4 regions of the Vibrio sp. E150_011 genome follow, and region 3 is predicted to be linked to each of the others. Evidence: predicted binding sites of a transcription regulator. Region 3 holds the regulator's gene; each other region holds the start of a gene.

Region 1 (8,091 bases), on a different contig from region 3:
AGCTCAAATTTTAAGAGCCGAAGGCCACAAGCAGTCTGATATTTTGAAAGCTGAAGGTGAAAAGCAATCCGCTATACTTCAAGCAGAAGCGCGAGAAAGAGCAGCAGAAGCGGAAGCTAAAGCGACGGAGATGGTTTCAAACGCGATTGCGCAAGGTGATATGCAGGCAATTAATTACTTTATTGCCCAAGGCTACACCGATGCGATCAAATCAATCGGTCAAGCTGAGAATGGTAAAATCATTATGTTACCGCTTGAAGCCACTGGCTTGATGGGCTCGGTTGCTGGCATCGCTGAAATGTTTAATCAATCAAAAGCCGATAACAAGGATAACGCGTGATTGAATTACTAAACCAAGTTAACTACTGGCACTGGCTCGCTTTCGGGCTCTTGTTGCTGTGTGGTGAGCTACTTGGCACTGCTGGATACCTATTGTGGCTTGGCATTTCTGCCATGCTCGTTGGTATCCTTGTCGCCTTCTTACCGATCAGTTGGCAACTCCAATGGGTGAGCTTTGGTGTCTTTTCTCTGGTGCTCACTTGGTTGTGGTGGCGTAAGCAACATAAAACCGATCGTCATTCAGACAACAGCCGAGACCTTAATCAAAAAGACAAACAATTGATTGGTCAAACCGCAGTATTAGATCAAGATATTGCCAAAGGGAAGTGCCGAATTAGACTCGGAGATACCTCTTGGAGCGCATACAGTGACGAACCTATCGCCTCAGGGTCATTGGTGCGCGTCATTGATGTTGATGGCATCACATTATTAATTGAAAAAGCCGAATAGCCCTACCGTCAAATAAATAATGGCAGCAATGCTATCTTAAGCAGCGTTCAAGACGCTGCTTATTTCTTTTCTCTTGCCTGAAAATCAAACACCTTTCCCTTGGCGATTAAGGCATTGAGCGTGCGACCAAGACAGCTATTCTTGGTCGTTTTATTGTGCGCACTCACCAACCCCTTCCGATCAATTTTCATCACCTGCTTACCATCCATACTTCGATAAAATACGACTCGGTTTTGGTCTTGATACTCAGCAAATAACGTTATAGCTCCATTGCGATAAGGCTGACCAACTTCACACACCACCACATCAGGGAAATCTGGAAAGGCTTCACCGTAGCAGTGCGGCCCCAAAAATAACAAACCCAATAAGCACCACTTTCTCACATCGCTCTCCACTATTACACGCCACAATTATCCATCGCTATTAGACTAGTAAACTGTTATTAGATTAGTAAAATTTGTTCGAGAGTTGGCGGAACAAACGAAAAAAAACCTCTAATCAGCGATCAGAGGTTTTTCGTTGTCTATACAGTGATGTCTTTAATGTACTTTCATGTACAAACTGCCTAATACGTATTATCGATGACTACCCGAGATTAGCGGTTATCGTCGTTATTGCGCTTATGCTTAGGTACATAGTTAAGAATGGATACCGGTACGGGGTGACGCGGCTCAAACCCTTCTATTTCGACACGCTCTAATAAGTGCCCTAGACGGCTTTCAATCATGCACAGATTCTTAAAGTTATCTCTCGATACCAGTGACAACGCTTCACCAGCCGCTTCGGCACGGCCTGTACGACCGATACGGTGAACGTATTCATCGGCAGGGAATGGCAAATCGTAGTTGATAACAATCGGCAGGTTTTCGATATCGATACCACGCGCCGCCACACCCGTCGAAACCAAATACTGAATATCACCGGCCTTAAAGTCTTCAATGAGCTTTTGGCGTACTTTTTGGTTACGCCCACTATGGAAGGCTTCTGCGGCAATGCCACGCTTCTCTAATTGACTCACCAATTTCGCGGCACCATGCTTGGTTTCGATAAAAATCAGCGCTTGCGACCAGCTGTTTTCCGTCAACAAATGGCTTAGCAATGACGATTTGATGTCTTTATCCACCGTCACAATCCATTGCTTGATGTTACCTTTAGATGCGCTGTGTTTGGCAATACTGATCTCTGACGGATTATCAATCGCGCTTCGTGCAAGCTCGCGTACCGGATTAGACAGTGTGGCTGAGAATAATAAGGTTTGCGCGTTTTCAGGAACACGAGCGATGATCTTATTAATGGCTTCAATAAAGCCCATATCAAGCATCTTATCGGCTTCATCTAACACCAAGCATTCAACTTCATCCAGGTGTATTGCATGTTGTCCATATAAGTCGAGCAAACGACCCGGTGTCGCCACAACAATGTCGACACCCTCAATTAACGCTTGTTTCTGCGGAGCATAATCCACGCCGCCATACATCGCCATAGACTTAAGAGACAGCTCTTGACCGTAGGTTTCAATGCTTTGATGAACCTGCTGAGCAAGCTCACGTGTAGGCGTCAATATCAACGCTCGAGCGCGCTTTTTACGCTGTGTCTCACCACGGCTCAGTTTTTCTAAAATCGGCAGGACAAAGCTCGCCGTTTTACCGGTACCGGTTTGCGCCGCTGCAAGAAGGTTATCGCCATTTAAAATGATAGGAATGGCTTTAGTCTGAATCGTGGTTGGCTTGTCATAACCCACCTTTTCAATCGCATTCAGTAGTGGGGTACTGAGCCCAAGCTTGGTAAACGGCATAAAAGAGTCTCTCATAGTGTCGATGACGCGCTAACAATAACGCGTGATGAATGACGCGCAATAAGATGGTGATAGTGTAGCAGATACATTATATATCGTAGAAAAAGCAAAACCCCTGATAACTCAATGAGCTATCAGGGGTTTCTAAATAGTTGGCGCGCCCTGTAGGATTCGAACCTACGACCACATCCTTAGAAGGGACGTGCTCTATCCAGCTGAGCTAAGGGCGCGCTACAGGGAAAGGATTATACGAGATGAACTCGGTAAATCAATGGCTTTCTTACTCTTTGTGATTCAAATGCCCAAAAAAAGCACAACCTGTAGGTGGAAGATGAGATTTTAAACGAAGCAAACGTTTGCTTTCTGGCTTTTGAAATACTTTTCTGGGACAATGCACACAAAAATAACAGCCAATTAACTTTCTCAAGGAAAATTATGACTGCTCAAAACATCGATGGGAAACTGATCTCTCAAACTGTCCGCTCTGAAGTCGCAGCTCGAGTTAAAGCTCGTACAGACGCAGGCCTAAGAGCGCCCGGCCTAGCGGTTGTCCTTGTGGGTGAAGATCCTGCTTCTCAAGTTTACGTGGGAAGCAAACGCCGAGCTTGTGAAGAAGTCGGATTTGTCTCGAAATCTTTTGATCTTCCTGCAACCGCGAAGCAAGAAGAATTATTAGCCTTGATTGATACGCTAAATAACGACCCAGAAGTCGACGGTATTTTGGTGCAGTTACCACTTCCTGCTGGCATTGATGACACTCGCGTCCTAGAGCGTATTATCCCAGAGAAAGACGTAGACGGCTTCCACCCATACAATGTCGGCCGCCTAGCACAACGTATGCCTAAGCTTCGCTCTTGCACACCAAAAGGCATCATCACCCTATTGGATCGCTACAATATCCAAATGCGTGGCAAACATGCCGTTGTGGTTGGTGCATCGAATATTGTTGGTCGCCCAATGACCCTTGAACTATTACTTGCAGGCTGTACCACAACCACATGTCATCGCTTCACTAAAGATCTAGAAGGGCATGTTCGTCAGGCTGATATTGTTGTGGTTGCCGTTGGTAAGCCTAACTTTATTCCAGGTAACTGGATCAAAAAAGGGGCCGTCGTGGTCGATGTCGGTATCAATCGCATGGACGATGGCAAACTTGTCGGCGATGTCGAATACGACGTGGCTAGAACAAACGCGAGCTTTATCACGCCGGTACCAGGTGGTGTGGGTCCGATGACTGTCGCTAGCCTGATTGAGAATACAATGATCGCTTGTGAGCAGTTCCACACCAGTAAAAAATAGCCAAGCGTTGTACTAATAAAGTAAAAAAGAGTGCGGGTTATTATACTACCTAAGACCTGCACTCTCTTGAGCAATGCTCAGCACTCACTTCCTCCCCCCCCCTGAAAACCTATCTATTCCTCTTTTCATGCTCATCGCGCTCCTACCAACATGCGAAACCCCATTTCACACCAAATTCATTAACCTAAGCTTTTTTTGCTCAAGAAGATAAAGCTCAGTACCTAATGCAAACCATAATCAGTGCTGTGAATATAATCCGTGTGGCGAATCAATAATAAAGCCGTGTTAACGCCATAAGAACACAAATTCAATCACCGACGGGATGAGCTCTTTCCCTGTATTCATAGCGGCATTTATTTCAATCTGGTCATTTTATCTACATATTTGTTTCGCTGTAGTCACATCTAAATGTCACCAAGCCATACAACACTAAGGATGTTACTTTAATTAATAGGACATCACGTATGCCTGCTTTTATGTCACAAAGCGTGAAAGCGTTTTTGTTTTCTAGTGATTCGAAACCGAGTCGATTCACGAACACTGAAACGCTCTATACCCCTACATTTAAAGACAAAGTCACTACCCTACGTTCTTACCTGAATATCGATAACCTTCTCAATATCCATGCGCCCAATATTCCAGTAGACTCCCTTTCCCAACACGACATTGACCAAGAGAAACAAGACTGTGTCTTTCGGCTCGGCCACTCAACCGTATTGATGAAGCTAGACGGGAAAATCTTGTTAACAGACCCAGTAATGACTGAGCGAGCTTCCCCACTCGATTGGGCTGGTCCCAAGCGATGCCATGCATTGCCTATTTCTATCGCGGATCTTCCAACCATCGACATCTGCATGATTAGCCACGATCATTATGATCACTTAGACAAATCAACGATCAAACAAATTCACCACAAGGTCACCCGCTTTATTGTGCCTGCGCGAGTAGGCCGACACCTCCTCGAATGGGGCGTGCCATCATATAAGGTGACTGAATTTAACTGGTGGCAATCACACACCATAGGCACTATCCGTTTTGTTTTTGCTCCGGCCCAGCATTTTTCTGGTCGGTCGTACAAAGCGCGAGACACCTCGCTATGGGGGAGTTGGATCATTCAAGCATCAGGCGCAAATATTTATTTCAGTGGCGACTCTGGCTACTTTAGCGGCTTCAAAGACATTGGCGATCGGTTTGGCCCCTTTGACCTTACCCTCATGGAAACCGGTGCCTATGACGAAAAGTGGGCGAGTATCCATATGTTTCCAGAGCAAAGTGTACAGGCACATTTGGATGTCAAAGGTCGCTACATGCTACCCATCCACAACTCAACCTTCGACTTGTCTTACCACGCCTGGAATGAACCACTTAAACGCGCCCAACAAGCAGCTAAACGACAAGGCGTTAACATGATTTGTCCGAAGATTGGCGCTAAGATCGTCCTATCCGAGTTAGGGGTAACCCCAACACCCGGGACGTGGTGGGAATCGTAATCTTACTCATCGCCCATCATGAGGTTTCACCAAAAGATAAGTTCAAGTTAGCCGTGATAGTTCACAGTGAACGGCATGACTCTACGTGGTGTATGGCATTCGGTCATAGCCTATGGCGTATAACATAAGATAGTACTTATAAATCAAAGCAATAATTCAAATTGACTCTCAATTTTCACGTCGGGAATGTTTGACAATTGCCATCTTTTACCTTGGTCACGGTATTGCGCTTTGTACATAGTTAACACTAGGGCAAATAGGAATACTCATTCAATAACGAGGAAAAAGGTATGTTCAAGAAAAGCGCCGTCATTACCGCAGAAAGCGGACTTCATACACGTCCAGCCGCTATGTTTGTTAAAGAAGCAAAGAAATATGTCGAAGAGGTGGAGATTGTCTCCAAAGGAAAAACCGCAACCGCCAAAAATCTATTTAAGATCCAAACCTTAGAATTGGTTAAAGGCACAGAAGTGACCGTCCAATCATCCAACCGACAAGCCGTTGATGAACTGACGCGGTTTTTAGAAGGTGTCACTGGCTAGTAAGCTAGTACCAACTCTATCGTTTACCGCCAATAAAAAAGGTCTTAATGTCATGGTGACCTTAAGACCTTATTCGCTAGCTTACAGGTTTAATCCATTGCGATTCGATCAGCGAGATGACTGACGGCAAGTGCAAAATAGTACGAACGATTCCACTTCATTAACACGTTGTAGTTGTTGTACACCAAGTATACTCGCCCGTTTTCTTCATCCGGCATAATTAGCCAAGCTTTCACATCTTCATCAAGTTGAGGTAATGGCTGCCCGTCATAGCGTGTCACACCTAATTTACTCCACTCTTGAAGATACTTACCCTTTTTTGCTTCTCGTCCTTGAAGATCTGGAGAAATACCATGCGGAACCTTAACCTGGCGCCCCCAAGTATAATCGTCATTCCACCCCGATTGCGCAAGGTAGTTAGCCGTTGAGGCGAAAACATCCGCTTCCGTATTCCAAATATCTTTCTTTCCGTCACCATTACCGTCAGCGGCAAAGCTAAGGAATGAACTTGGCATAAACTGACTCTGGCCCATGGCACCCGCCCACGATCCTTTCATCTTGTCAGGCGCAATGTGACCTTCCTCAAGAATGGTTAACGCTGCTAAGGCTTCTTTACGGAAGAACGCCTCACGACGCCCCTCATACGCCAGTGTTGAGAGTGCATCAATGACGCGATAATTTCCTGTGTAAGTGCCGAAATTACTTTCAACCCCCCAAAGCGCAACGATAAACCGTGACTGGACGCCGTATTCATCAGCCACTGCTTTCAACTCTGAGTAGTACTTACTATGTAATTCTTTGGCCTTCTTCACTTTCCAGTCAGGAACCGCGCGAGGAATATATTCATCAAGCGTGAGTTTTTTCTCTGGTTGATTGCGATCGGCCGTAACGGCTCTTGGTTTGAATTCAACGCCTTTAAAGGCCTCGGTGAGTATCTGATCTGAGATGCCAAGTGATTTAGCTTCTTGCTTCAAGCCCTCAACATAGTCTTCAAAACTTTCCTTTTCTGACGCTAGGACGCTCGCTGATAAGCTTACCCCTAACACAACTGACAACATTCTCTTCAAAGTGCCCTCCCCAGAGCGTCTTCACTTCTTCCTGACGTTTGGCTTTTCACAAACCTATTGGTTCTAAAACCTGATTATCAGCCCCTGCTTTCATAAACAAATGCTTGGTACTCATGGTTCTAGTTTTAGTATTTTCTGCTGTTTGTATTTACTTTCGATGACGGGTTGTTGAGTCTTTATCTTCTCGGTCACCGTTATCTTTTTGGTCCCGGCAACGTTCTTGGTTACCGCTATCGCCTCCGTGGCCAGCATAATGGATGCCGATCTGATCCTGTTAAACCAATATCATCTATTTGTTTTTTGCTTTCTGAGCTTTGTATTGCTCCAGTAGGTTCTCTTTTGGTGGCGGCACTTGTAAGAAAAAACCATCTTCGACAAGCGCTTTTTTTACTTTTTCAATATCAACCTGCGCTAGCGTGCGGCCATCCAACTTTACAACCATAACAAGTGTTGGTCTTCCGAACATTTCCAGTAGAGCGTCAGGAACCTGTGAAAAGTCATCTTTTTTGGTGATGTAGAGGTAAGCCCCTTCTTTTTTAGCACTTTTATAAATTGAACAAAGCATTGGTATGTCTCTTTTATCACCGTACTTTTCACCTATAAAAAGGCGATACGGTATGTTTAATCGAAATTGACAGTAAATTATCTATTTGCGAGCAAGATAGCTTGCTGTCTTTAGTGTTGAAATATAACATGATTAGCCTAACCTAAAGCAATGTCATTGGCACAAGGAATTGATCATCAATGTCACCATCCCCTGATTTGAAAGGCAGTAGCTTCACTTTATCGGTGTTGCATCTTTCTGACAACGATGTGTCTAAAGCAGTTCAATTTCTGCAAGATAAAGTCCAGCAAGCACCCACATTTTTTGCGGCTGCCCCCGTTGTATTAAATATCAGCCAAGTCCACGGCGATATCCACTTTCTCGACCTAAAATTAGGTATTGAAGAAGCGGGAATGATCCCTGTTGGCGTGACAGGTTGCCAAGATAAGCGAACACAGAATCGAGCCTCTGAAGCAGGCTTTGCGATTATGACGGCCAGTAAAGCACCCGCGAAAGCACCCGCAAAAATGGAGCCGACTAAAATAGTTCGTAGCCCCGTTCGTTC
Region 2 (8,091 bases), on a different contig from region 3:
TTCATCATCAATATAAAAACAACAGCGCCATGTTTTACCCTCCTTGTTGAACACCAATTTAAACACCTAACAATCAGATGTTTAAGCCAATTTATGGCTATTATTTTATTTTTACACATTGAAGAACATTCAATGAAAGTAATGGATAGCGCTTGATAATAAAATTAATATTACTTAGAGTACTAATCGTTTGGCTATAAGCTACATCTAAAAAGGATTGACAACATGGATCCCATACTGGAAGTTAAGGGACTGTACAAAGTGTTTGGAGAAGACACTGACCGCGCATTTTCAATGATTGATGAGGGTGCCGACAAAGAGAAAGTTTTCGAAAAAACGGGCTTAACCATCGGGGTTAACGACGTTTCTCTCAGCATTAAAGAAGGCGAGATTTTTGTTATTATGGGGCTGTCTGGCTCTGGAAAATCGACACTCGTACGCCTGCTCAATCGCCTCATCGAACCCACTCGAGGCAACGTTTTCCTCAAAGGCAAAGACATCGCACACATCTCAGAGGATGAGCTTCGTCAGGTGCGCCGCAATAACATCTCCATGGTTTTTCAAAATTTTGCCCTCATGCCTCACATGACCGTGATTGAAAATGCGGCATTTGGATTAGAACTCGCCGGTATTGAATTAGATAAACGCCGTGCAAGCGCTTTGGGTGCATTAGAGCGCGTGGGGTTGGAGCCGTATTCTGAGTCTTACCCCGATGAGCTTTCCGGTGGCATGAAGCAGCGTGTTGGTTTGGCAAGAGCGCTTGCCTGTGACCCAGATATTCTCTTAATGGATGAGGCGTTTTCCGCCTTAGACCCGTTAATTAGAACCGAGATGCAAGACGAACTCATTCGTCTGCAAAATGACGATAAACGTACCATTGTCTTTATCTCCCACGATCTCGATGAAGCCATGCGCATTGGCGATCGAATTGCCATCATGCAAAACGGGGAGGTTGTGCAGGTCGGAACGCCAGATGACATTCTCAATAACCCTGCTAACGATTATGTGGAAGCCTTCTTCCGCGGCGTTAACGTGGCCAATGTCCTGACAGCCAAAGACATTGCCCGCAAACAACCTGCTGCAGTCTTCAAAAAGTCTGAACATGATGGGCCCGCTTCTGCCTTACAAATCCTAATGGATAACGATCGAGATTATGGCATCGTCGTCGAAAAAACGAGCCACTACTCGGGCATTGTATCGATCGATTCGTTGCGTCAAGCGCACAAGGAAAAGCGAACCTTGGTCAGTGCTCAGATCGACCAAGGCATCACGCTTCAACCTAACCAACCAATCAATGAGATATTAGGGTTGGTGGCCAGCGTGCCTTACTCGGTACCGGTGGTCGATGACAGCGGAAACTATTTTGGCGTTGTGACGAAATCACGACTTCTTCAGACGTTAGATAAGGGATAAATGATGTCATCAGACCAAACTAATACCGATCCATGGTCACAACCGGTGCCTCAACAAGCGGCTTCTGATCCTTGGGGGCAAGCCAGCGACGCATCAAGCTCAACGGATTGGCTAAACAGTGAAACCGTTGATACCGTGCCCTTTGACCTTCTCAACCCATTCGAGAAAGCCGTGCTGCCCGTTGATAACTGGGTTGAGTCTGGGCTCAATTGGCTAGTAGAAAATGGCCGCCCTCTGTTTCAAGCGATTCGTATCCCGATCGATTTTATCCTAAGTTCATTTGAAACCGCGCTCGTTTCAACACCTGCGCCCTTCATGTTGATCATCTTATTCTTATTAGCATGGCAGTTTTCGAATCTAAGGCTTGGTCTCGCAACGGCGGTGTCTTTTGTGTTTATCGGCCTTATTGGCGCCTGGTCAGAGGCGATGGTGACCCTTTCATTGGTGATGACATCGGTGTTCTTTTGCTTGTTGATCGGACTCCCCTTGGGGATATGGTTAGCCAGGAGCCAAACCGCTGCGAAGTTTATTCGCCCGATTCTTGATGCAATGCAAACCACTCCAGCCTTTGTTTACCTAGTACCCATCGTGATGTTGTTTGGTATTGGTAATGTGCCGGGGGTCGTGGTGACCATTATTTTTGCTCTGCCGCCGGTCGTGCGCCTTACGATTCTGGGTATTCAACAAGTGCCTGAAGAATTGATCGAAGCCGGACATTCGTTCGGCGCCAGTAAAAAGCAGATGCTGTATCGCATCCAGCTGCCACTCGCACTGCCAACCATTATGGCTGGCGTGAACCAAACCTTAATGCTGTCGCTTTCGATGGTGGTTATTGCCTCTATGATTGCGGTTGGCGGTCTAGGTCAGATGGTACTGCGTGGGATTGGCCGTTTAGACATGGGGCTTGCCGCGGTTGGCGGGTTGGGCATTGTCATTCTCGCAATCTTGCTTGACCGAATCACTCAGGTTCTTGGGGTCAACGCTGGCAATACCAAACTACGTTGGTACCACACCGGTCCTGTTTCTATCTTGTTCAAAATGTTCACTCGGAAAAGTGAGCCAACATTAAATTTACGGAGAAATGAAAATGAATAATTCATGGAAGAAAACCCTAACTGCCAGCGTGGCGTCTGCACTCGTGTTATCGACAAATGTTTGGGCTGAGAAGCTGCCCGGCGACGGCGTTAGCATTCAACCACTTCAATCAACGGTTGCAGAAGAAACCTTTCAAACACTGATTGTTAGCCGTGCACTTGAGGCTCTAGGCTACGATGTGAAGGAAACAAAAGAAGTCGACTACAATGTGGGCTACACCTCTATTGCAAAAGGCGACGCGACCTTCCTTGCCGTTGGTTGGTTCCCACTTCATGCAGACAAATACAGCCAATCTGGTGGTGATGACAAATTCTATCGCAAAGGGCAATACGTCAGTGGTGCTGCGCAGGGTTACTTAATCGATAAAAAAACGGCAGAGCAGTACGGCATTACCAATATTGGTCAATTAAGCGACCCAAAAATCGCCAAGTTATTTGATGCTGATGGCGATGGCAAAGCCGATTTAACAGGCTGTAACCCAGGCTGGGGTTGTGAGCTTGTCATTGAAGAACAGTTGTCTGCTTATAAATTACGAGACACCGTGAGCCACAATCAAGGTAACTACGCCGCGATTATTGCCGATACTATCTCACGCTATAAGAACGGTGAGCCGATCCTTTACTACACATGGACACCATACTGGGTAAGTGGCGTATTGGTCCCGAATGAAGATGTAGTTTGGTTAGAAGTGCCGTTTTCGGCATTGCCTGGTGAGCGTAAAGGCGTTGATACGACGTTATCTAACGGCAAGAACTACGGCTTTGAGATGAATTCTATGAGCATCATTGCCAACAAGGCATTTGCTGAACAAAACCCTTCTGCCGCTAAGTTGTTTGAAATCATTAAGCTGAACATCAATGATGTGAGTGCTCAAAATATGATGATGAGCCAAGGTAAAAACAGCACTGCTGATATTGAATCGCATGTGAATGGCTGGATCAAAGCTAACCAAGGCCTGTTTGACTCTTGGGTTGCCGAAGCTAAAAAAGCGTCAATGTAATCTTAGTGGCGCGGTATGGTCCAGATAAGGCGATATAATCTTATTAAAACCTTATTACAGCCACTATGAGATAAATACCACCCTAGAAAATGTAAGCACTCCAATCGTTGGTAACTCAACGATTGGAGTTCGTGCAATACGCTTATGCTTATGCTTATGCTTATCGCTATAACCTGACGTTGTAAGCTATCGTTGCAAGCCAAAGCAATAAGCGACACAACACATCACCGCGATATCGTCTCTCTAATTACAGCAGAACCAGATACGTCCCAAACAGCGCACACAGCACATAAATCACGGGGTGCACTTCCTTACCCTTGCCCGCAACGACCATCGTAAACGCGTAACTGATAAAGCCCATTGCCATACCGTTAGCTGGAGAAAAACTCAGTACGGTGAACATGATGGTGAAAAACGCGGCAATGCGAGACTCTTTCTTTTCCCAATCTATCTGCCCAAGGCGACCAATCATATAGATACCGACCACCACCATTGCTGGCGCGACCATCGCAGCAGAGAAGACCGAGAATATTGGGTACAAAAACAACGATAAGAAGAATAGTCCTGCCACAACCACAGCGGCTAAGCCCGTTCTTGCCCCTTGCGATGACGCAATACCAGATTCAGAGAACGCAGTAATAGAGGTCGTACCCAGAACAGAACCAATCACCGTGCCACCAGCATCTGCTACCAGTGCAGAGCGTGCGTTCGGCACCTTGCCATCTTTATCAATGATGCCGGCATCTTTACCGACACCAACAATCGTGCTTAGTCCATCAAAGAAATCGACGATCAAAAAGATAATCACGATAAACAATAGGTCAAACATCTTCTCGGCCGTTAAACCTGAGATATCGAAGATCGCGCCAAAGCTCCCGGCCATACTTGGTGGCATCGACACGAGCTGCTCTGGGATTGGGGCATTTGATGTACCCATGAACGTATCGGCCAATACCGTTAATACAATGGCAGAAATGAAAGAGATGAACGTCGCCAGCTTGATGTCTCTGACCATGCAGCCTAGCGCAATAAAAATACTGATGTACGCAATGATGACTTTAGGGTCAAGGATGTCCCCCATGCCCACCAGAATAATAGGATTAGAGACGATAATGCCTGCATTCTTTAGGCCCAAGAAAGCAATAAAGAGACCGAGAGAAACCGTAATAGCGAGCTTAAGATCCTCTGGTATCGATTCAATCATTGCTTTGCGAATTCGGGTCATCGACAGGATCAAGTAAATAATGCCAGAGAAGAAGATGCCGAGTAGCGCCTCATGCCACACCAATGCCACCGAGCCACTTAATAGCATCCCTTTAAAGAAGCCGTTCATGCTCATACCTGGAGCAAGCATCACTGGGTAATTACCAAAAAAGCCCATAATAAGTGTCGCAATACCAGCAGCGAGTGCCGTAGCGGTAAAGACGGAACCACGGTCCATGCCAGGGATGTCACCAAGAATGGCAGGGTTGACCGCGAGGATATAACTCATGGCAAGGAAAGTAATGAAGCCCGCATACACCTCTGTGCCAACGGTAGACTTGCGCTCAGAAACTTTAAATGTAGATTCGATAAAAGAAGTTTTCGCTGATGGTTTACTAGCCACGTCGACACTCACGATAAAACCTGCTTATTTGGATTAGGAAAAGTCGCCAAGTTCAGTCATTGAACTTGGAAAAGTTGGCGCGGATTTTAATCGACCGTGTGAATATTTCAATGAATTTCGTGCCATTTGTGAATATTTTTTATCGCTTTAAAAACAACACCTTGATAAATAAGCAAACGTTTGCCACTACATTGCAATCACGACACGGACCGCCGAGCATTTTTTATGTTCGATGCCCTCTTTTATTATTTTTCCAGGTCAAGCCCTGTGACTTGTCGAAAATAGTCAAATTGTGCTACTCTTCGCCTCCATTTTTCTGACTGATTTTTCAACAGTCTCAGTCAGTATTATGTTTCGTTAATGAAACGCCTATCACTGCGCGTTTCTCGTTTTCAATCCAGAACTATGGACTCGTACCTATGGGCAAAGGCACTTTATACATCGTATCCGCACCAAGCGGCGCAGGTAAATCAAGCTTGATTTCAGCGATGCTAGAAACCAATCCTACGTATGCTATGAAAGTGTCGGTATCGCATACCACTCGTAGCGTGCGACCTGGTGAAGAGGATGGCGTGCATTATCATTTTGTTGAAAAAACAGAGTTTGAGTCGCTGATCGCTCAAGATGCTTTCTTTGAGTACGCCGAGGTATTCGGTAACTACTATGGAACGTCTCGACTATGGATTGAAGAAACCCTAAATAAGGGCATTGATGTCTTCTTAGATATCGATTGGCAAGGCGCTCGCCAAATCCGCGCGCAGATGCCGGAAGCAAAAAGTGTCTTCATTTTGCCACCGTCCAACGGTGAGCTGGAACGTCGTCTTAACGTTCGTGGTCAAGACAGCGACGAGATCATCGCTAAGCGCATGAGCGAAGCTAAGTCTGAGATATCTCACTATGACGAATATGACTATGTCATTATCAACGATGACTTTGATGTCGCGCTGATTGATTTCAAAGCGATCTTACGCGCTGAGCGCCTAAAACAAGATAAGCAAACCATCAAATACAAAGGCATGCTCGTCGCACTGCTTTCTGAGCAGTAGAGATAAGCGTGTTTTCGTCATTGTTTCTACGTATTTTGTGGTGATTTCCTGACAAAATGCAGTAAAAAGCAAATGACCTTACTATAACGGCCGTATTTACCTATATACTGTTACACAGACGCTACTGTTGTGCAGGTGATGTTGTTGTACAGGCGATATAGCTGTACAGACGTTATTGCTGTACGACAATGTCACTAAACAGACAATACTGGTAAACATGCATACTGGTTAACCGACGAGACTAGTAGTAAACAGGCGGTCGTCAGGCTCTATTGGGATCATTTGTGATCTAGCATCCAATCCCAATAGGCTGTATACTTTCTCGTCATCTAAAATTTAGTTAATTATTGGAGTTCTTATGGCACGCGTAACTGTTCAAGACGCTGTTGAAAAAGTTGGTAACCGCTTCGACCTAGTTCTTATTTCGTCTCGCCGCGCACGTCAAATGCAAATCGGTGGTAAAGACGCATTAGTGCCAGAAGAAAATGATAAGCCAACGGTTATCGCACTACGCGAAATCGAAGAAGGCTTGATCACTAAAGATGTACTTGATGCACGTGAGCGTCAAGAACAGCAAGAGCAAGAAGCCGCTGAACTAGCCGCGGTTAGCAGCATCGCTCACAACCGTTAATTCGGACCGAGTTTACTCGTGTTCCATCGACTTTCGGGCCTACAATTTGTACCTATTCGATAGCCTTAAAGACGTTGCCCAAGAATATCTAACAGAGCCTCACCTTGAGGCTCTGCGTCAATCTTATGTGGTAGCAAGAGATGCCCATGAAGGGCAGACCCGCTCAAGCGGAGAACCTTACATCATTCACCCTGTCGCGGTTGCTCGGATCCTCGCTGAAATGCGTTTGGATATTGAGACACTGCAAGCAGCGTTATTGCATGATGTAATTGAAGACACTGAAGTCACCAAAGAAGAGCTAGAAGAACAATTCGGTACCACTGTTGCCGAACTCGTCGATGGCGTATCCAAACTCGACAAGCTTAAATTCCGCGATCGTAAAGAAGCCCAAGCTGAGAACTTCCGTAAAATGGTTCTGGCAATGGTTCAAGACATCCGCGTGATTCTAATTAAGCTGAGTGACCGCACCCACAATATGCGTACGTTAGGCGCCCTGCGTCCTGACAAACGACGTCGTATTGCTCGCGAAACCCTCGAAATCTATGCCCCACTCGCCCACCGCCTTGGTATTCATAACATCAAGACCGAGCTTGAAGAACTTGGCTTTGAAGCCCTGTACCCGAACAGGTACCGTGTTCTGAAAGAAGTGGTGAAATCAGCGCGTGGCAATCGTAAAGAGATGATCCAGCGTATCCACAGCGAGATCGAAGGCCGCTTAGAAGAGGTAGGGTTAACGGTTCGCGTGTTGGGTCGTGAAAAGAACCTGTTCTCCATCTATAACAAGATGAAAACCAAAGAGCAGCGCTTCCACACCATTATGGACATCTATGCATTTCGAGTGATTGTCGATACCGCGGATACCTGTTATCGCGTGCTTGGCCAGGTCCACAGCTTGTATAAGCCACGTCCTGCTCGCATGAAAGATTACATTGCCGTACCAAAAGCCAATGGCTATCAATCCTTGCATACCTCTATGGTTGGCCCTCACGGGGTACCAGTTGAAGTACAGATTCGTACTGAAGACATGAACCAGATGGCAGACAAGGGTGTGGCTGCGCATTGGGCTTATAAAGGCAATGGCGATCGCTCCGGCACGACAGCGCAGGTGAAAGCCCAGCGCTGGATGCAAAGCCTGCTTGAGCTTCAGCAAAGTGCGGGCAACTCCTTTGAATTTATTGAAAACGTAAAATCTGATCTGTTCCCTGATGAGATCTACGTCTTCACGCCTAAGGGCCGAATTGTCGAACTGCCTCTTGGGGCAACCGCGGTCGATTTTGCCTATGCGGTGCATACCGATGTG
Region 3 (8,091 bases):
GAGTACTGTTTTTTAATGATGAGACACGCTATTTTTTGTGAAAGAGTGCAACCTACATCGTTAAATTAAACGTAGTCGCTAGTCACCCGCAAACATATATCCTTCACCATGAACCGTGATGAATATTTGTGGGTTTTTCGGATCCGCTTCCATTTTAGTGCGCATACGTCGGATTAATACATCAATAGTGCGATCATTTGGCGCGTCAACTCGATGACTGATCATGTTCAAGATTCGCTCACGACTCAGAACTTGATTAGGGTAAGTAGATAACGCGACTAAAAGCTCATACTCGGCTTTTGTCAGTTTTACTGGTTCACCATTGCAACTTAATGAGCGGCGTTGTTTATCGAATAACCACTCCCCAAAGTGCACAACATGCTCGTTCTCGGCACTTTGCGATATTAAGGGCTGCTTACGAGCTTGGGCGATACGCCACAGTAAGTTTTTAACTCTGACCAATAATTCTCTTAATTCAAACGGTTTCGTTACATAGTCATCTGCGCCCATTTCTAGGCCAACGATCCGATCAATACTATCAGTACGACCTGTTACCAATATAATACCGATATCAGACTGGCTACGTAACTCTCGAGTTAACATCAGACCATCTTCACCAGGAAGATTGATATCAAGCATGACAAGGTCGACACTGGAAGACTGCAATACTTGTCGCATCTCTTCACCGCTTTCAGCCTCGCTTACTAAATAGCCTTCACTCTCAAAGTAACCAGACAACTTGCTACGCGTAACGACATCATCTTCAACTACTAATACGTGATAACTCATATTCACCGTTTCTATTCTATCTATGACCGAAGCCATTCTATTCATAATTAGTCACAATTCTAGCGGACATTACGGTATTGTGTAGAAAGTCGTGTTTTTATTGATTCAAGACAAGAACACTTTTTATCCACTATATGCAATCAGAACCTTGCCCATCTGGTGTCGCTTTAAAACCATCAACCGCTCTTTTATTCATTTATCTTCATAAACGTTCGATTTTTTTCATTATTGCCCTTACTGCTGTTCATTTTTATTGTCTAAAATAAGGGCAAGACTTTTGGAGAGAACAAGATGCAAGAATTGAAAGCATTTAATGAACAACGTGCAGAGATATACTGGTGGCTTTCTAGCCTATTTGCCAAAGAGCTTACTCAACAAGAACTGGATAAATATCACAGTGTCGAAATACGTTCTTTTTTGAGCGGTCTCGGTGAAAACCCATCACTCGAAGCGCCGATCAATACACTCATTGATGGCTTGAACCGATTACAGACTCGAGAAGACGCCCAACTTGAGCTATCCGCAGATTTTTGTGACCTATTTCTTAAATCAGATAAGCATGGCGCATTACCTTATGCCTCAATGTACATAGGTGAATCAGGTCTTCTCAATGATAAACCGGCTAATGACATGACCGAGCTGTTAAAAAAACACAATGTCGCCGTCTCTGAAGACTTAAATGAGCCAGCCGATCACCTCGCGATAGAGTTGGACTTTCTCGGCAACCTTATTATTCGTTCTAATGAACTGGAGTCCGAGGCGCACATCAACAACGCATTATTAGAGCAAGCTGATTACCTTAATCAGCACTTGATGACATGGCTGCCTCAATTCGAAAAAAAATGTAAAGAGTATGATGAATTTGGATTTTACGCCGCGGTAGCAACACTCCTCATTGCATTTTGTCAGTTAGACCTTAACTATTTAACTGCTGAGTAACCGATGCAGACACCGCTATCAATCAAGGTGGCGGTGTCACCCCGTATTAATTTTAATTTATCATCAAATTTGTCGGTTGAAACGTTGCTAGAGTCACCGACTAGCATTACAATCCGCCGTTTCAATGCGAAAACCAAATTTTAGTGCCCCATGCTTTCCTATCTTTAGCTATTATGTCCTTGTCAGGTGAATAGCTAACCCACAATTGGAATCCAATGTGTCACTAGGTTCACTTACTCGGTACGCATTCCATACACCAAAGCGCTTTTTTAATTAAACAAAGCTGCATTACCGCAACGACGTTTTTGCTGACCATACGCAAAAGCCGTTACTAATAGGATAAAGCTATGGCAACAATCAAAGATGTCGCCCGTCTAGCTGGCGTTTCAACTACTACTGTGTCTCACGTTATTAACAAAACACGTTTTGTTGCCGAAGCCACACAAGAAAAAGTCAACGCCGCCGTAGAAGAACTCAATTACGCGCCAAGCGCCGTTGCGCGAAGCTTAAAATGTAACTCAACGAAAACCATCGGTATGTTGGTTACACAATCAACGAACTTATTCTTCTCCGAGGTTATCGATGGCGTTGAAAGCTATTGCTATCGTCAAGGTTACACATTAATTCTGTGTAACACTGGTGGCGTGTATGAAAAGCAGAGAGATTACATTCGAATGCTAGCAGAGAAGCGCGTCGACGGTATTCTCGTCATGTGTTCAGATCTCACAGAAGAGCTTCTTAGCATGCTTGATCGTCACTCCGATATTCCTAAAGTGATCATGGACTGGGGTCCTGAGAGCTCGCAAGCAGATAAGATCATTGATAATTCGGAGGAAGGTGGTTATCTCGCCACAAAATACCTAATTGATAAAGGCCATACGGACATCGCATGTTTGAGCGGTCACCTAGAAAAAGCGGTGTGCCAAGAACGCATTATTGGTTACAAGCGTGCGCTATCAGAAGCCGGCATCGAAATGAAAGAAGACCGTATATTTGAAGGTAACTTTGAGTGTGACACAGCGGTCATCGCAGCGAATCGTATTGCCGCAATGGAAGAACGACCAAGCGCCGTGTTCTGCTTTAACGATACGATGGCGTTAGGCCTTATGAGTCGTTTACAACAACTCGGTTTGAACGTACCAGAAGATATCTCTGTGATTGGTTACGATAACATTGAGCTTGCTGAGTATTTTTCTCCACCACTGACGACGGTTCACCAACCGAAACGTCGTGTCGGAAAGAACGCCTTTGAGATTTTGCTAGAACGCATAAAAGATAAAGGTCATGACAAACGTATATTTGAGATGCACCCCGAGATAATTGAACGCCACTCTGTCAAAAACCTGACAACAAAATGACAAAGGCGCCTAGTTAGGCGCTTTTTTTTGATCTTGTTCCCAGATTTTAGACGCCTAATTGTTAGTTTATGTTACCTCTTAAGCACAAATACCCGCCTAATTTTTGAAGCAACGTCACACTTTAGTTATATCTCAATGCAGATTAACGCATTTTTTCTTTATTCTAACAAAGTCACGCACAGGGCAAACCATCTGAAAAGTTGGGACGCAAAGCCTCCGGCCTAAACCATTTATGGTAGGTAGCGGGGTTACCGATGGCAAAGGACACTGAATTCTTGTTTTTAATTTAACAAGGAATTGATGCCTGTTTGCTACACTCTCGGACCTGATTTTGGTGACACAATCAAATAACACCGAGAAAAGACAAATATGGACAATCCAATATTAAAAAATTCGATGCAGTTGTTCGCTCAACTTGGAAAAGTCAAATCCCGCTCTATGTTCGGTGGATTTGGCATTTTTGTTGACGATACGATGTTTGCATTAGCAGTGAACAGTAAATTACACATCAGAACTAACCCAACAACCGTCGCGACATTCAAGCAAAACGGCTTCAAGCCTTACGTTTATAAAAAACGTGGATTCCCAGTAGTGACAAAATATTTTGCCCTGCCTGAAGATAGCTGGAATGACAGTGAGTTGATATTGAACTATGCACGCTCAGCGTTGGATTACGCAAAAGATGAAAAAGTAAAACAATCTGACTGCAAACCAACCCGATTAAAAGATCTCCCGAATTTGCGTCTTGCAACAGAGCGCATGCTCAAAAAAGCGGGGATAGAATCGGTGAACTCACTTCAAGAGCATGGATCCGTTGAAGCCTTCAAGGCAATTCAAAAAACACACTCGACAAGTGTCGGTCTCGAATTACTTTGGGCGTTAGAAGGTGCGATTAATGGTACTCACTGGTCTGTGATTCCACAAGCCAAGCGCGACGAGCTAGCCAATCATATCAATTAGTACTTGTTCTCTCTTACTTATAAAAAAATCAGCCCATTAGCTGATTTTTTTTTATCTGTTTGAAAGTTAAATTCCGATGTTCGTGTCTTATACTAAAGATGCATTATCGACATGGAGTAGGACATGAGTAAAAAATTGTTATTGGGCTTAGGATTTGTTGCCGTTATTGTTTTTCTAGGCGTAGAGTTTGGACAATACCTGACGTTAGAAAATGCCAAGGCACAACAGGCAGCGCTTGCCACTTATATTGACAATAATTTTTTGGTTGCCGCGCTTACCTATTTCTTTCTGTATATCACCATCACCGCCTTCTCTGTCCCAGGCGCCGCTGTCGTCACTTTGTTGGGCGCCGCGTTATTTGGTTTTTGGGTGAGCTTATTGCTGGTCTCTTTTGCAAGTACTATTGGCGCTACGCTCGCTTTTCTTAGCAGTCGTTTTCTTCTACGTGATTGGGTACAAAAGCGGTTCGGCGGTAAACTGGCGACGATCAACAAGGGCGTTGAAAAGGATGGTGCTTTTTACCTTTTTTCTTTGAGACTCATCCCTATTTTCCCATTTTTTCTAATTAACCTACTCATGGGGCTAACCCCAATTCGCGTTTCAAAATACTATTTGGTTAGTCAACTTGGTATGCTACCGGGTACTGCGGTTTACCTTAATGCAGGCACCCAACTCGCCAGTATTGACAGTCTATCAGGCATAGTATCACCCGCTGTTCTCGCTTCCTTTGCATTGTTAGGGTTATTTCCTTTAATCACGAAATGGGCGATGGCTCGGTTTTCAAAATCACCCCAGGTACAGACTAAATGAAGATATACATAGGTAATAATCCTACCGAAACACATATCATGCAACAGCAACTGTTTGCCGAAGGGGTTCAGTGTGAGGTACGTGGCGAGGGGGTATTTGGATTGAGAGGCGAAGTGCCTTTTGATGAAAGCTCCCTACCTTACATCTGGTTACACGAAGTATCCCAAGAGGCGAAAGCTAAATCGTTAATCTTAGCGGTGCAACAACAAGAGAACAATCACGACCAAGCTAGCTGGCACTGCCCACAATGCAATGAGCTCAATGAAGCGCAGTTTGGAGCATGCTGGAACTGTCAGCACTTAGCACTCAGCGGTTAGCACTTAACCATCAATTAAAGTACTTAAGGTTATTTTACTGTACCGATTTAATAAACGCGATGGAGTGTTTATTAAATTCATCTGGTCTTTCGACATTACAGACATGCCCGCAGTTTTCAATTTCAAGCAAGCGGCTCGATTCATGCTCTGCTACCATTTCTTTTACTGGGTGGATGAACATATAGTCTTTATCCCCCATTAAATACAATGTTGGAATAGGAAGTTCTTTATCCTTGAAATAACGATGAAGTGGATTAACCTCTGTTGTTAGCGTGTACCATCTCTTAAATTCTTTCTGGCACAGCTTCTTCGCTTCTCGCACAAATAAAAGACGAGATTCTTTTTGTCCACGCTGAGGCATAACAATATAGGCGAATAAGCGATATAACCACATATAAGGGATAATATGCTTACTCCAGTTCCCTAGGTTCACAAGCAACTGTGAGCGGGTATTAAACCGTGTTACAGCGCCCCCTAACACCATAGAACGAACTCGAGGTGAGGCCAGTTCAGCAATATTACGGACGATAATTGTGCCAAGTGACATACCAACAAAGTGTGCCGATTGAATTTTAAGGTGATCGAGCACTTTAAGAATATCAATAGTCACACTTTTAAACGTGTAGCCACTTGCCATAATATCTTTAATCAACTCGTTTGACTTACCATGCCCACGTAGATCGACAAACAGCAGATTAAAGTGCTCTCTGTAGGCTCTGATTTGTTTAAACCAAATCGAGGAACTTCCACCCGCACCATGTACAAACACCACCCACTCTTTGCTCGTAGGATGCGCGTAAGTTTTATGAAACAGTAGATTCTCTGACATAGGATCTTTTAGGTAATGGCGATGAGCATTACGGTATCACAATTCACGGAACGGCTGTTAAAAACTGCACATAATTTATTTGAAAATTATTTCGAAGTGTTAACCAGCTAGAGCGGTCCTTGACAAAAGCAACGGAAAAAATAGGCAGGAAATAAAAAAGGCGACCTAAGGTCGCCTTTTCGAGTTGGAACGAAATTAATGTTGATGCAGCGCTATCTCATACATTTTATTGTATTCTTTTGCTGACTCTAACCAACTGAAGTCGCGACGCATCGCTCTTAGTTGGATATTATGCATTTCATCTGGTTGTTGTAGATAAAAAAGCAGCGCCCTTTGCAACACAATAAGCAACGCATCATGACACGGCTCTTCGAAACCAAAGCCAGTAGCTTCTGATGGGTTATCATCAAAATCAATCACTGTATCTTTGAGTCCACCAACCTTACGAATGATAGGCAAGGTGCCGTAGGCCATACTGTACAACTGGTTTAGCCCACAAGCCTCAAACTCAGATGGCATCAAGAAGAAATCCGAACCCGCTTCTACGAGATGAGCAAAGCGATTGCTATAGGCTTCTACAAATGCCAATTTGTCTGGATACTCGGCGGCAACATCACGTAAATGGGACGCAATCTGAGACTCACCCGTTCCAATAATAACCATCTGCACATCGTTTTTGAGAAACTTCTCTAAGATAGGCAGGATATAATGAAACCCTTTTTGGTGGGTCAGACGACATACCATCCCGACCATAGGAACATTAGTCTCAGGCAGGTTCAGCTCTTGTTGTAATAACGTTTTGGACGCGAGTTTACCTTTTAGCATACTCGCTAATTCGGCTTCATAGCTAACCGGTAAGAACTCATCGTTCCTCGGATCCCACTCCGAATAATCACAACCATTTACGATACCGTGTAGGTCTTTGGCACGATGAACAAAATCATCGACTAGACCATGAGAACCCAGAGGGGTAACCAGCTCGGCAGCGTAATTTGGGCTAACCGCGTTCACTTTGTCGGCAAACGCAATGCCAGCTCGCAACATACTGACCCAACCTTCACCGTATTGCAGGAACTCCATGCCGGAAAGATTAAGTTCAGGGATAATTTCTAGTTGGCTATAAGAAAAAATACCTTTGAATATTGCATTGTGAACGGTCAGAACTGACTTCACATCCTTGAAACGGTCATCGCTACCGTATCGAGTTTTAAGCAAAAACGGCACCAAACTGGTATGCCAATCATTCGCATGCACTACCGCAGGTTTAATACCAAGCTTAGGCAACACATCGAGGCTCGCGGCTGAAAAAAAGCTAAATCTTTCGCCATTGTCAGCGTACGCCCGGTTATGTTCTGCATACAACTCTGGACGGTCAAAATATTTATCACATTCAATGACATAAACATCGACACCGTCGAGCTCAGTTTTCTTGACCTGATAAGCCGTATGAGGCCAATGCTCTAACTCTGTCGATAGAACACACTCATAATCTTGCTTATTCGGTAAGGTTTGATAACCAGGTAATGTGATAGCAACTGATTTCCCGAGCTCTTGCAATGCCTTAGGCAGGGCTTTGGCAACATCAGCCAAGCCCCCACTTTTTACAAGTCCTTGAGCTTCTGAAACTGGAAACCATACATCTATGTTTCTCATTCTAGAATCCAACTTTTGTCCCTTTTTTGATGACAACAATGCCACCTGGAGACACGTGGAAGCGTTTCGCATCCAACTCTAGATCTTCACCAATCACTGTCCCAGGGGCAATCTCTACATTTTTATCGATAATTGCGTTCTTGATTGTACACCCTGCACCGATTTTTACATCACCTATGATGACCGATTCACTGATCTTAGTGCCTGCGGCAATATTACTTCGGTAACCGAGCACCGACTTATAAATGGAAGCACCTTGAATATAACTTCCTCCAGCAATTAAGCTGTCAGTCACTTTCACTTTACGGTCTTCTGCATCGATAAATGTGGCTGGTGGCAGTGGTGGATAAAAGGTATGTAGAGGCCATTTACGGTTGTACAATGAAAAATCAGGATCATGTTCAAGTAAATCCATATGAGCTGACCAGTACGAGTC
Region 4 (8,091 bases), on a different contig from region 3:
TTATTCACACAACTACTCACCCATTTATTCAAGCATTTAGTCATCACCTTAGAATAGGGCTTTTGGCGTTTGCCTTAAACCTAACGCAGTGGTCTAATAGTTAAATCAGTCGTATCCCTATATCTGTGCTCTAACGCGCATCCTGATAGGAACAAAGGAAAGACCCCATGTCTCAACACGAACCCTCTTATTTCTTTTTTGATTATGAAACATGGGGCATTAGCCCTGCTAAAGACCGTCCATGTCAATTCGCTGGTGTTAGAACCGATATGGATTTCAACATTATAGGCGAACCCTTAGTCATTTACTGTCAACCCCCTTCTGATTATCTCCCCTCTCCAGAAGCAGCGTTGATCACCGGTATAACACCGCAAATCTGCATTGAAAAGGGATTACCTGAACCTGAGTTCATCAAAAAGATCCATCAAGAGTTGGCGACACCAAATACGACGAACCTGGGCTACAACAGCATTCGCTTCGATGATGAAGTCACACGTTATACCTGCTACCGCAACTTTATCGATCCTTACGCGTGGAGCTGGAAGAACGGCAATTCACGCTGGGATTTATTGGATTTGATGAGAACCTGTCATGCACTGCGCCCGCAAGGGATTGAGTGGCCAGAGAATGCGGACGGCTTTACCAGTTTTAAGCTAGAGCACCTTTCCATCGCTAACGGCATTGAACATGCAAATGCTCATGACGCAATGGCTGACGTCATCGCAACCATTGAACTCGCCAAAAAAGTGAAAGCGGCGCAGCCAAAACTGTTTGATTATTTTTACTCGATGCGCCAGAAACGTAAACTAAACGAACTGGTTGATATTGTTAACATGACTCCGCTTATGCATGTCTCAGGTATGCTTGGACGCGAGTGTCAATACACCAGTTGGGTTGTGCCTATTGCTTGGCACCCAACCAATCAAAACGCTGTTATTGTGGCTGATTTAGCAAAAGATCCACAACCTATCTTAGATTTAACAGTAGAAGAGTTACATACTCGCCTCTACACGAAACGGGACGACCTTGCCCCAGATGAACTTCCAGTACCACTGAAATTAATCCATTTAAATAAATGTCCAATCTTAGCCCCAGCTAAAACACTGACCGCAGACAACGCAGAAGCAATCGGCATCGACCGCCAACAATGCTTAGCAAACTTGGCTCTGCTCAAAAAGAACCCTGAGATTCGAGAAAAATTGATTGGCTTGTACAATATCGAACGCGAATTTGATAATGATAACGACGTTGATACTCAGCTTTATAGCCAGTTTTTCTCGCCGTCCGATCGCGCAGCGATGGATATCATTCTTGAGACCGACCCTAACAACCTTTCAGCGCTAGACATCAGCTTTAGTGATACAAGAATTGAACCTTTACTGTTTAGGTATCGTGCTCGACATTATCCTTGGACGCTTGATGAAACCGAGCAACAAAAGTGGGCCGGCCACTGTCGAGAATTTTTCGAGAGCCGGATTGAAAAATATATGTTCAACCTAGAAAATCTGGTGATGGAAAACGAATCTGATGAGAAGAAACTCACCGTATTGAAATCGGTGTACCGCTACGTTGAAAAATTAACGTCTTGAGCGTCCTTCCCTTCTTGCTAAACATGAGTCTGAAGGGAAAACAATTGCTACCAAAGCGTTTACGTTAGCCTTTACAACTCATTCATTTCCACTTTCAAATTGGGCATAACGTGATTTGTTGTTTGCCCAGCGCCGTCGAAGAGAATGTCATGATAAAAACTGTGCTTCACTACATCTTATCTTTTGCCTTAATTTTTGCCGCTTTGTTTGCCGGTAATACGATCCAAAGCCTGCTCGATGTCTCTATCCCGGGCAGTGTTTTCGGCATGCTGTTACTCTTTACATTAATGGCGACGGGGATTCTTCCCGTCAAAGCCGTTCAACCGGGTGCGCACGCTTTTATACGCTATATGATCCTTTTGTTTGTTCCCGTTAGCGTGGGGTTAATGAACCATTTCGATACGCTTATCGATAATGCACTTCCAATCCTTGCAAGTGCAGTCGGCGGCACCATGATCGTCCTCGTTTGTCTATCTGTATTTTTAGACAGATTTCTTAAAAAGGGGAATAAATAATGTGGATATTCGCGACAATTATCGTGTTCTTTATCGCTCGATTTATTGGACAAAAAGTCAAAAACCCGCTGTTCAACCCATTATTGATAAGTATCGCCATCCTTATTCCAACATTGCTAATTTTTAATGTGCCCTTCGACACTTACTATCAAGACAACGAATGGATAAGTTATCTATTGCAACCAGCCGTGGTTGCCCTAGCCTACCCTTTGTATGAACAACTGCCACAAATTCGCGCAAATTGGCGCATCATTATCTTAGCTTGTGGGGTAGGCAGTGTAGGCTCTATGTTTACCGCGTCCGTTATTGCGGTTTGGCTAGGTGCTGACATGCAATTAGTCGCGAGCTTATTAGGTAAATCCGTTACTACACCAATCGCAATGGAAGTCTCAAGTCATTTAGGTGGTGAGCCTGCGATCGCCGCTATACTTGTTTTATTGGTCGGCTTATTTGGTGCGATCTTGGCTTACCCTTTATATCAATTGCTCGGCGTCACACACCCGATTGCAAAAGGACTGACTATGGGCACCGTTTCCCACGCACTTGGAACCGCAACATGCGCCGAAAAAGATCCAAGAGATGCCGCTTTTAGTTCATTGGCCTTGGTTATTTGTGGGATAATAACCTCAGTGTTAGCACCTTCGTTTTTTGCCTTCGCTCTCTGGTTAAATCACGTTTTGGGCTAAGCGAGTATGGTGATTACGTCACTATCTGAGCGCAATTACGATTTTGGCTCACTTACTGTTCTGGTTGAGCTAGGTATCTTGCTAGATCGTTGCTGCGCATCTTGATGCACCAACAAACGAGCATTGCGTGATATCACTCTAATTATGCAAAATGAATCATTGTTGCACCATTAATTGTGACACAGATCGATATAAGTGATAATAAAGTTACATAGAATAAATAAAAACACTTATAGAAAATAAAGGGAACACGAATGACAGATCGTTTTGACTCTGTACTCAATGAAGCGCCAGCAATCATTAAGCAGTACTTAGAACCTATTGTCACCCATGAACAATTCGATGCGACGCTTAGCCCTAGCCAATTTGAAACGCTGCTTTCTCTTTCAGGGCTTGCCGATAATGAGCTGCGCCTGGCGTTGCTCCCTTTTGCAGCGGCATATTCCTATGCCCCTATTTCTGAGTTCTTTGTTGGTGCAATTGTTCGAGGTACGTCTGGTAAGCTCTATTTTGGTGCCAATATGGAGTTCCTTGGTGCTCAGCTCGGTCAAACGGTTCACGCAGAGCAATCGGCGATAAGTCACGCTTGGATGAAAGGTGAGCAAGGCGTCAAAGACATCACCATTAACTTCAGTCCTTGTGGGCACTGCCGCCAATTTATGAATGAATTGACCACCGCCCAACAGCTCGTCGTTCAGTTGCCTGAACGCGACGAAATGACATTACAGCAATACTTACCTGAAGCATTTGGTCCTGGGGACTTAGGGATCACTGATGGTTTAATGACGCCTCTTTCTCACGGTAAAGATATTAGCAATGTCAGTCTGTTAATGAAGCAAGCCGTTGACGCATTGAACCGTAGCCATGCACCTTATACTAATAATCTTAGCGGCGTTGCTATCAAGATGAACGATGGTCGTTTATTTCAAGGTGCTTATGCCGAAAATGCGGCGTTTAACCCTAGTTTACCGCCGCTACAGGTTGCACTTGCTCAGCTATTATTGGCGAAACAATCGTTGAATGATATTAGTCTCGTTGCTTTGGTTGAGATGGCTGACGGCAAAATTAGCCACCTAGCAGACACTCAAGCTACGCTAGAAGCCATTAATCCAGACATTCAGGTCGAATACGCTACTATTTAAGCAATAAATAACGTGCTTCCAAGCTGAAGCACGTCTGCCTTCCCAACTCAAAGTGATTCTCTTAATTACGGCATAAAACACGCGCGCAAACGATTGCTTTTTCTGTATAAATCAGTATTATTCACCGGAATTTTCCTGATTTATACACAAGGATCTAATATGTTTGGTACCGCAACGAATGAAAATGCTACCCGAGTGTTATTACTGGGCTCAGGCGAGCTTGGTAAAGAAGTCGCTATTGAATGTCAGCGTCTCGGATTAGAGGTCATTGCGTGCGATCGATATCCTAACGCACCAGCCATGCAAGTTGCTCATCGCAGCTATGTACTCGACATGCTAGACGGTGATGCACTTGAAGCGATCATCACAAAAGAAAAACCTGATTTTGTCGTCCCAGAAATTGAAGCTATCGCCACAGAAAAGCTGGTGGAACTTGAAGCTCAAGGGCTAAATGTTGTGCCAACGGCAAACGCCACCAAGTTGACGATGAACCGCGAAGGTATTCGTCGACTTGCCGCGGAAGAGCTCGGCCTTAATACCTCTCCTTATCGCTTTGCCGACAGCTACGAAGACTTCGTAAGCGCCGTAGAATACGTTGGTATCCCTTGCGTCGTAAAACCCGTAATGAGTTCTTCAGGCAAAGGCCAAAGTATCATTAAAAATCAAGACGATATCGATAACGCCTGGACGTATGCCCAAGAAGGTGGACGCACTGGTGCAGGACGTGTCATCGTAGAAGGTTTCATCGATTTTGATTATGAGATCACTCTACTCACTGTCCGTGCCGTGGACGGTGTGTCTTTTTGTGCGCCTATTGGGCACCGTCAAGAAGATGGTGATTATCGTGAATCGTGGCAACCACAAGTGATGTCTGAAAACGCGACTAAAGCCGCTGAATATACCGCTGAACAAGTGGTTAATGCGCTTGGTGGTTATGGTTTGTTTGGTGTTGAATTATTTGTAAAGGGAGATAAAGTCATTTTTAACGAAGTCTCTCCTCGCCCACATGACACTGGCTTAGTGACGCTCATTTCACAAGAAATGTCAGAGTTTGCACTTCATGTGCGCGCATTCACAGGCATGCCTATCAATCACATCGCACAGTATGGCCCATCGGCTTCTGCAGTAATTCTTGGGCAAGGCACATCAGATAACATTCGTTTTACCGGTGTATCTGAGGCGGTTTCAATGCCTCAAACACAAGTTCGTTTATTTGGTAAGCCTGATATTGATGGTCGACGCCGACTAGGCGTTTCTCTGACTCGCCGTAAGTCGATTGAAAGCGCTATCGATGATGCGATTGACAGTGCGAAGCACGTGAAAGTGGTTTACTAACCTAATTAGCGGTATGCACGGTTGTTACATACTGTACGATTGTCGCCCCCGCTGCTTTCCACCAACCTGAAACATGAATGCAGAGAGATAGTAGCCCAAATAGCCGCTATCTCTCATTATCATATCCAAACTAACCACTGATCAGACTATTTTAACGACTCAATTAGCCACACATCCTCACAGAAATGACTCAGCCCTTGTTTAATCCTTCGGTGTTCACTATCCGCTTCGTCTCTTGCTAAACGCGTCACACGAAAACCGTTATCGAAATAGTTTTCGACTTCTAGTTGCGGCACGCTATATGGCGGTCCAGCCATTTCGTCTTGAATATAATCCAAAGTCACCAGCAAAATCCGACCGCCCGGTTTAAGCACCTGCTTGAGTTTATCGATGTAAAGCAAGCGCATATCCGCAGGCATGGCAATTAACGCCGCCCGATCGTAAATCAAATCAACACTTTCTATTGGCGCTGTAAAAAAATCCCCGACATAAATATTAAGCTCATCAAACTGATACAGCTCAAATTGATGGTTAAGTGTTGTGACGAGTGGCGTATAAAAGTGTTCCGCAAAAAAAGAGCGGACCGCTATTTGGCTTAACTCAACTCCTTGTACGTTATCGTGACGCTGCGCCAACCAAACCAAATCTTCTGACTTACCGCACAATGGCACAAATACAGATTGCTCACGGGTCGGTTCTAATACTGGCCAATGTTCTATCAAAAGTGGGTTCACATCCTCAAGATGAAAACCAATTTTGTTTGCTGCCCATTTATTGTGCCAAAGCTCAAAGTCGTTCATTTTAGATTCATTTTAGGTGTGGATAATGGTTAACGTAGAGTTTACAGATTGAGGACAAAAAGTCATGTCTAGCTGGGGTATTATTTCTATGAGACAGGCATCACAATTTGCTTAAAGACCTTAACAACTGACTTGGTAACCAAATAACTGTCCCCATATCATAGTTAGCACTACTCCAAACGTTATAGCACTTTTTTTACACCGTTTTTGTAACGTAACCAGGAGAGAGCATGAGCATGTTTTTCCGTGCCGCAGCACTAACGCTGTTGGTACTCAGCCGCGCACCAGCATTTGCGGCTCCGCTTGATGAATCCAACTCTAACCAGACAAAAGGGAACCAAGAACAAAACCAAATAAGTCCATCGAACTTTAAACATAGTCTCAGTGGCCTTTATGGTATTAACCCTGTCGATACCGATGTCGCGCAACCGCATGCGGATTTTGATGTGTTGTACAGCAAAGCCCATCAGGCTCAACATGAGTTAGAATCGTTGTGTAAAAGCACAGCATTACTGACTCAAACTGACGCACAATTTTCAGGTGTTAAATCGTCAGAGCGCGCTCTGGAAAAAATCAATACTGAGTTAAACGGTGAAGTAAACCAAATTACCGATTTGGCTCGAGCGACCATCGTCGCAAATGATGTATCTTCATTGGTCAGTGCATTTGAAGCCCTCAGCCGAGAGGCTAAGGTCGTTAGAGTGAAGAATCGATTTAAGTCCCCTAACCCATCCGGCTATAGAGACCTTAATCTTTTAGTACAACTTCCTAAAACGGGTATTGTCGCGGAGGTTCAGCTGCACTTAAAAGCCATTGCAGATGTTAAGAACGGACCAGAACATGACCTTTATGAAATTATTCAAGGTATTGAGCGAAATGCAGCTACACACAATCGTTCTTTGAACGACATTGAAACGGCTCAAATTACTAGCCTACGCCGCCAATCCATGGAGCTGTATCAAAATGCATGGCAACCTTATATCACTACGCATATTCAAGCCGCGTAATTACGCTTAATGACAGTAATAACATCATCACCAGAAACAAAAAGACCACGCATTGCGTGGTCTTTTCGTAACAATCAAATATTAATCTAGTTTGATGTTTTCAACACGAGCCTTCAGTTTTTGTCCTGGACGAAACGTCACGACACGTCTAGCGGAGATAGGGATATCTTCTCCAGTCTTAGGGTTGCGACCTGGACGTTCGTTTTTGTCTCGAAGATCAAAATTACCGAAACCAGACAGCTTTACCTGCTCGCCATTTTCGAGTGATTTTCTGACTTCTTCAAAAAATACTTCTACCGTTTCCTTGGCATCCCGTTTACTAAACCCGAGTTTCTCAAACAGGTTCTCAGCCAAATCGGCTTTTGTGAGCGCCATAAAACTCCCCTCAAAGCTATTTCATACCTAGCTGTTACGAACGCAACAACACATATTTAGTTCGACCAATCAACAACATAACAGCCTAACTGTGAAAAGTGTAAGTCAACCTTATGATTTTCGCCAACTTTTTTATTTCATGGAAATGTCAGGATTTTATCTTACACAACCAAGCACTTACCCCTATTTCGATACAATCATCCAATACAAAGGAAAATAAACAAAAAAACCAACATTAAACGCCATTAAAACCCATTAAAAAAGAATAAAAGGGATACCCCACTAAATACAAAAACCTTAATCCAGCACACATTTTTTACAGAAATAACAAGCAAAAACAGAGAGTTGCGGCTAAATATCGGATATGAAACACGTTTAATTCCCACTCTGGAACTGGACAAAATATCCGGTTGCAGACTAGAATTTCAGGTTGATTATTTCTTTTAGATACAAAAAAGGCGAGCTTCATATCGCTCGCCTTAGTCTTATCATTGGAACGTCAGATTAGTCGCGTAATACCGCGCTGAACTTATCAGCAACAGAGGCGACGATAGCATCGACTGATCCAGCGATGTCTGCATCTTCAAGTGTGCGCTCTACAGACTGTAGGCTAAGTGCGATAGCTAGGCTCTTCTTACCTTC

What was found. The regulator PurR, encoded in region 3, represses purine synthesis genes. The targets are predictions, from matches to a motif close to TNANGNAAACGTTTNCNTNA.
Region 1: folD (bifunctional methylenetetrahydrofolate dehydrogenase/methenyltetrahydrofolate cyclohydrolase FolD) is a predicted target of PurR. The motif match lies at 2,929-2,948, and genes of this name have one in related genera.
Region 2: ACE1OE_RS21785 (NCS2 family permease) is a predicted target of PurR. The motif match lies at 5,283-5,302, and genes of this name have one in related genera.
Region 4: purT (formate-dependent phosphoribosylglycinamide formyltransferase) is a predicted target of PurR. The motif match lies at 4,014-4,033, and genes of this name have one in related genera.

The regions. Positions count from the first base shown of each region.
Region 1 is NZ_JBHFOL010000027.1:19,854-27,944, forward strand. Features, by position in the region: gene ACE1OE_RS23060 (SPFH domain-containing protein) at 1-340, shown strand, start outside; gene ACE1OE_RS23065 (NfeD family protein) at 337-789, shown strand; gene ACE1OE_RS23070 (hypothetical protein) at 849-1,172, opposite strand; gene ACE1OE_RS23075 (DEAD/DEAH box helicase) at 1,385-2,584, opposite strand; tRNA gene ACE1OE_RS23080 (tRNA-Arg) at 2,738-2,814, opposite strand; gene folD (bifunctional methylenetetrahydrofolate dehydrogenase/methenyltetrahydrofolate cyclohydrolase FolD) at 3,020-3,883, shown strand; gene ACE1OE_RS23090 (MBL fold metallo-hydrolase) at 4,348-5,373, shown strand; gene ACE1OE_RS23095 (HPr family phosphocarrier protein) at 5,664-5,915, shown strand; gene ACE1OE_RS23100 (lytic murein transglycosylase) at 6,005-6,982, opposite strand; gene ACE1OE_RS23105 (YcgL domain-containing protein) at 7,272-7,547, opposite strand; gene minC (septum site-determining protein MinC) at 7,727-8,091, shown strand, end outside.
Region 2 is NZ_JBHFOL010000022.1:25,992-34,082, forward strand. Features, by position in the region: gene proV (glycine betaine/L-proline ABC transporter ATP-binding protein ProV) at 226-1,413, shown strand; gene proW (glycine betaine/L-proline ABC transporter permease ProW) at 1,417-2,508, shown strand; gene proX (glycine betaine/L-proline ABC transporter substrate-binding protein ProX) at 2,501-3,508, shown strand; gene ACE1OE_RS21785 (NCS2 family permease) at 3,756-5,126, opposite strand; gene gmk (guanylate kinase) at 5,534-6,160, shown strand; gene rpoZ (DNA-directed RNA polymerase subunit omega) at 6,519-6,791, shown strand; gene spoT (bifunctional GTP diphosphokinase/guanosine-3',5'-bis pyrophosphate 3'-pyrophosphohydrolase) at 6,838-8,091, shown strand, end outside.
Region 3 is NZ_JBHFOL010000019.1:1,888-9,978, forward strand. Features, by position in the region: gene torR (two-component system response regulator TorR) at 79-789, opposite strand; gene torD (molecular chaperone TorD) at 1,081-1,728, shown strand; gene purR (HTH-type transcriptional repressor PurR) at 2,076-3,086, shown strand; cyclic di-GMP riboswitch class I at 3,259-3,342, shown strand; gene ACE1OE_RS20810 (TfoX/Sxy family DNA transformation protein) at 3,456-4,046, shown strand; gene ACE1OE_RS20815 (TVP38/TMEM64 family protein) at 4,170-4,856, shown strand; gene ACE1OE_RS20820 (DUF2007 domain-containing protein) at 4,853-5,173, shown strand; gene ACE1OE_RS20825 (alpha/beta fold hydrolase) at 5,208-6,002, opposite strand; gene glgA (glycogen synthase GlgA) at 6,198-7,655, opposite strand; gene glgC (glucose-1-phosphate adenylyltransferase) at 7,657-8,091, opposite strand, start outside.
Region 4 is NZ_JBHFOL010000009.1:97,662-105,752, reverse strand. Features, by position in the region: gene sbcB (exodeoxyribonuclease I) at 168-1,589, shown strand; gene ACE1OE_RS15000 (CidA/LrgA family protein) at 1,739-2,104, shown strand; gene ACE1OE_RS14995 (CidB/LrgB family autolysis modulator) at 2,104-2,790, shown strand; gene cdd (cytidine deaminase) at 3,045-3,932, shown strand; gene purT (formate-dependent phosphoribosylglycinamide formyltransferase) at 4,092-5,267, shown strand; gene ACE1OE_RS14980 (thiopurine S-methyltransferase) at 5,414-6,067, opposite strand; gene ACE1OE_RS14975 (RelA/SpoT domain-containing protein) at 6,298-7,074, shown strand; gene ihfA (integration host factor subunit alpha) at 7,156-7,449, opposite strand; gene pheT (phenylalanine--tRNA ligase subunit beta) at 7,954-8,091, opposite strand, start outside.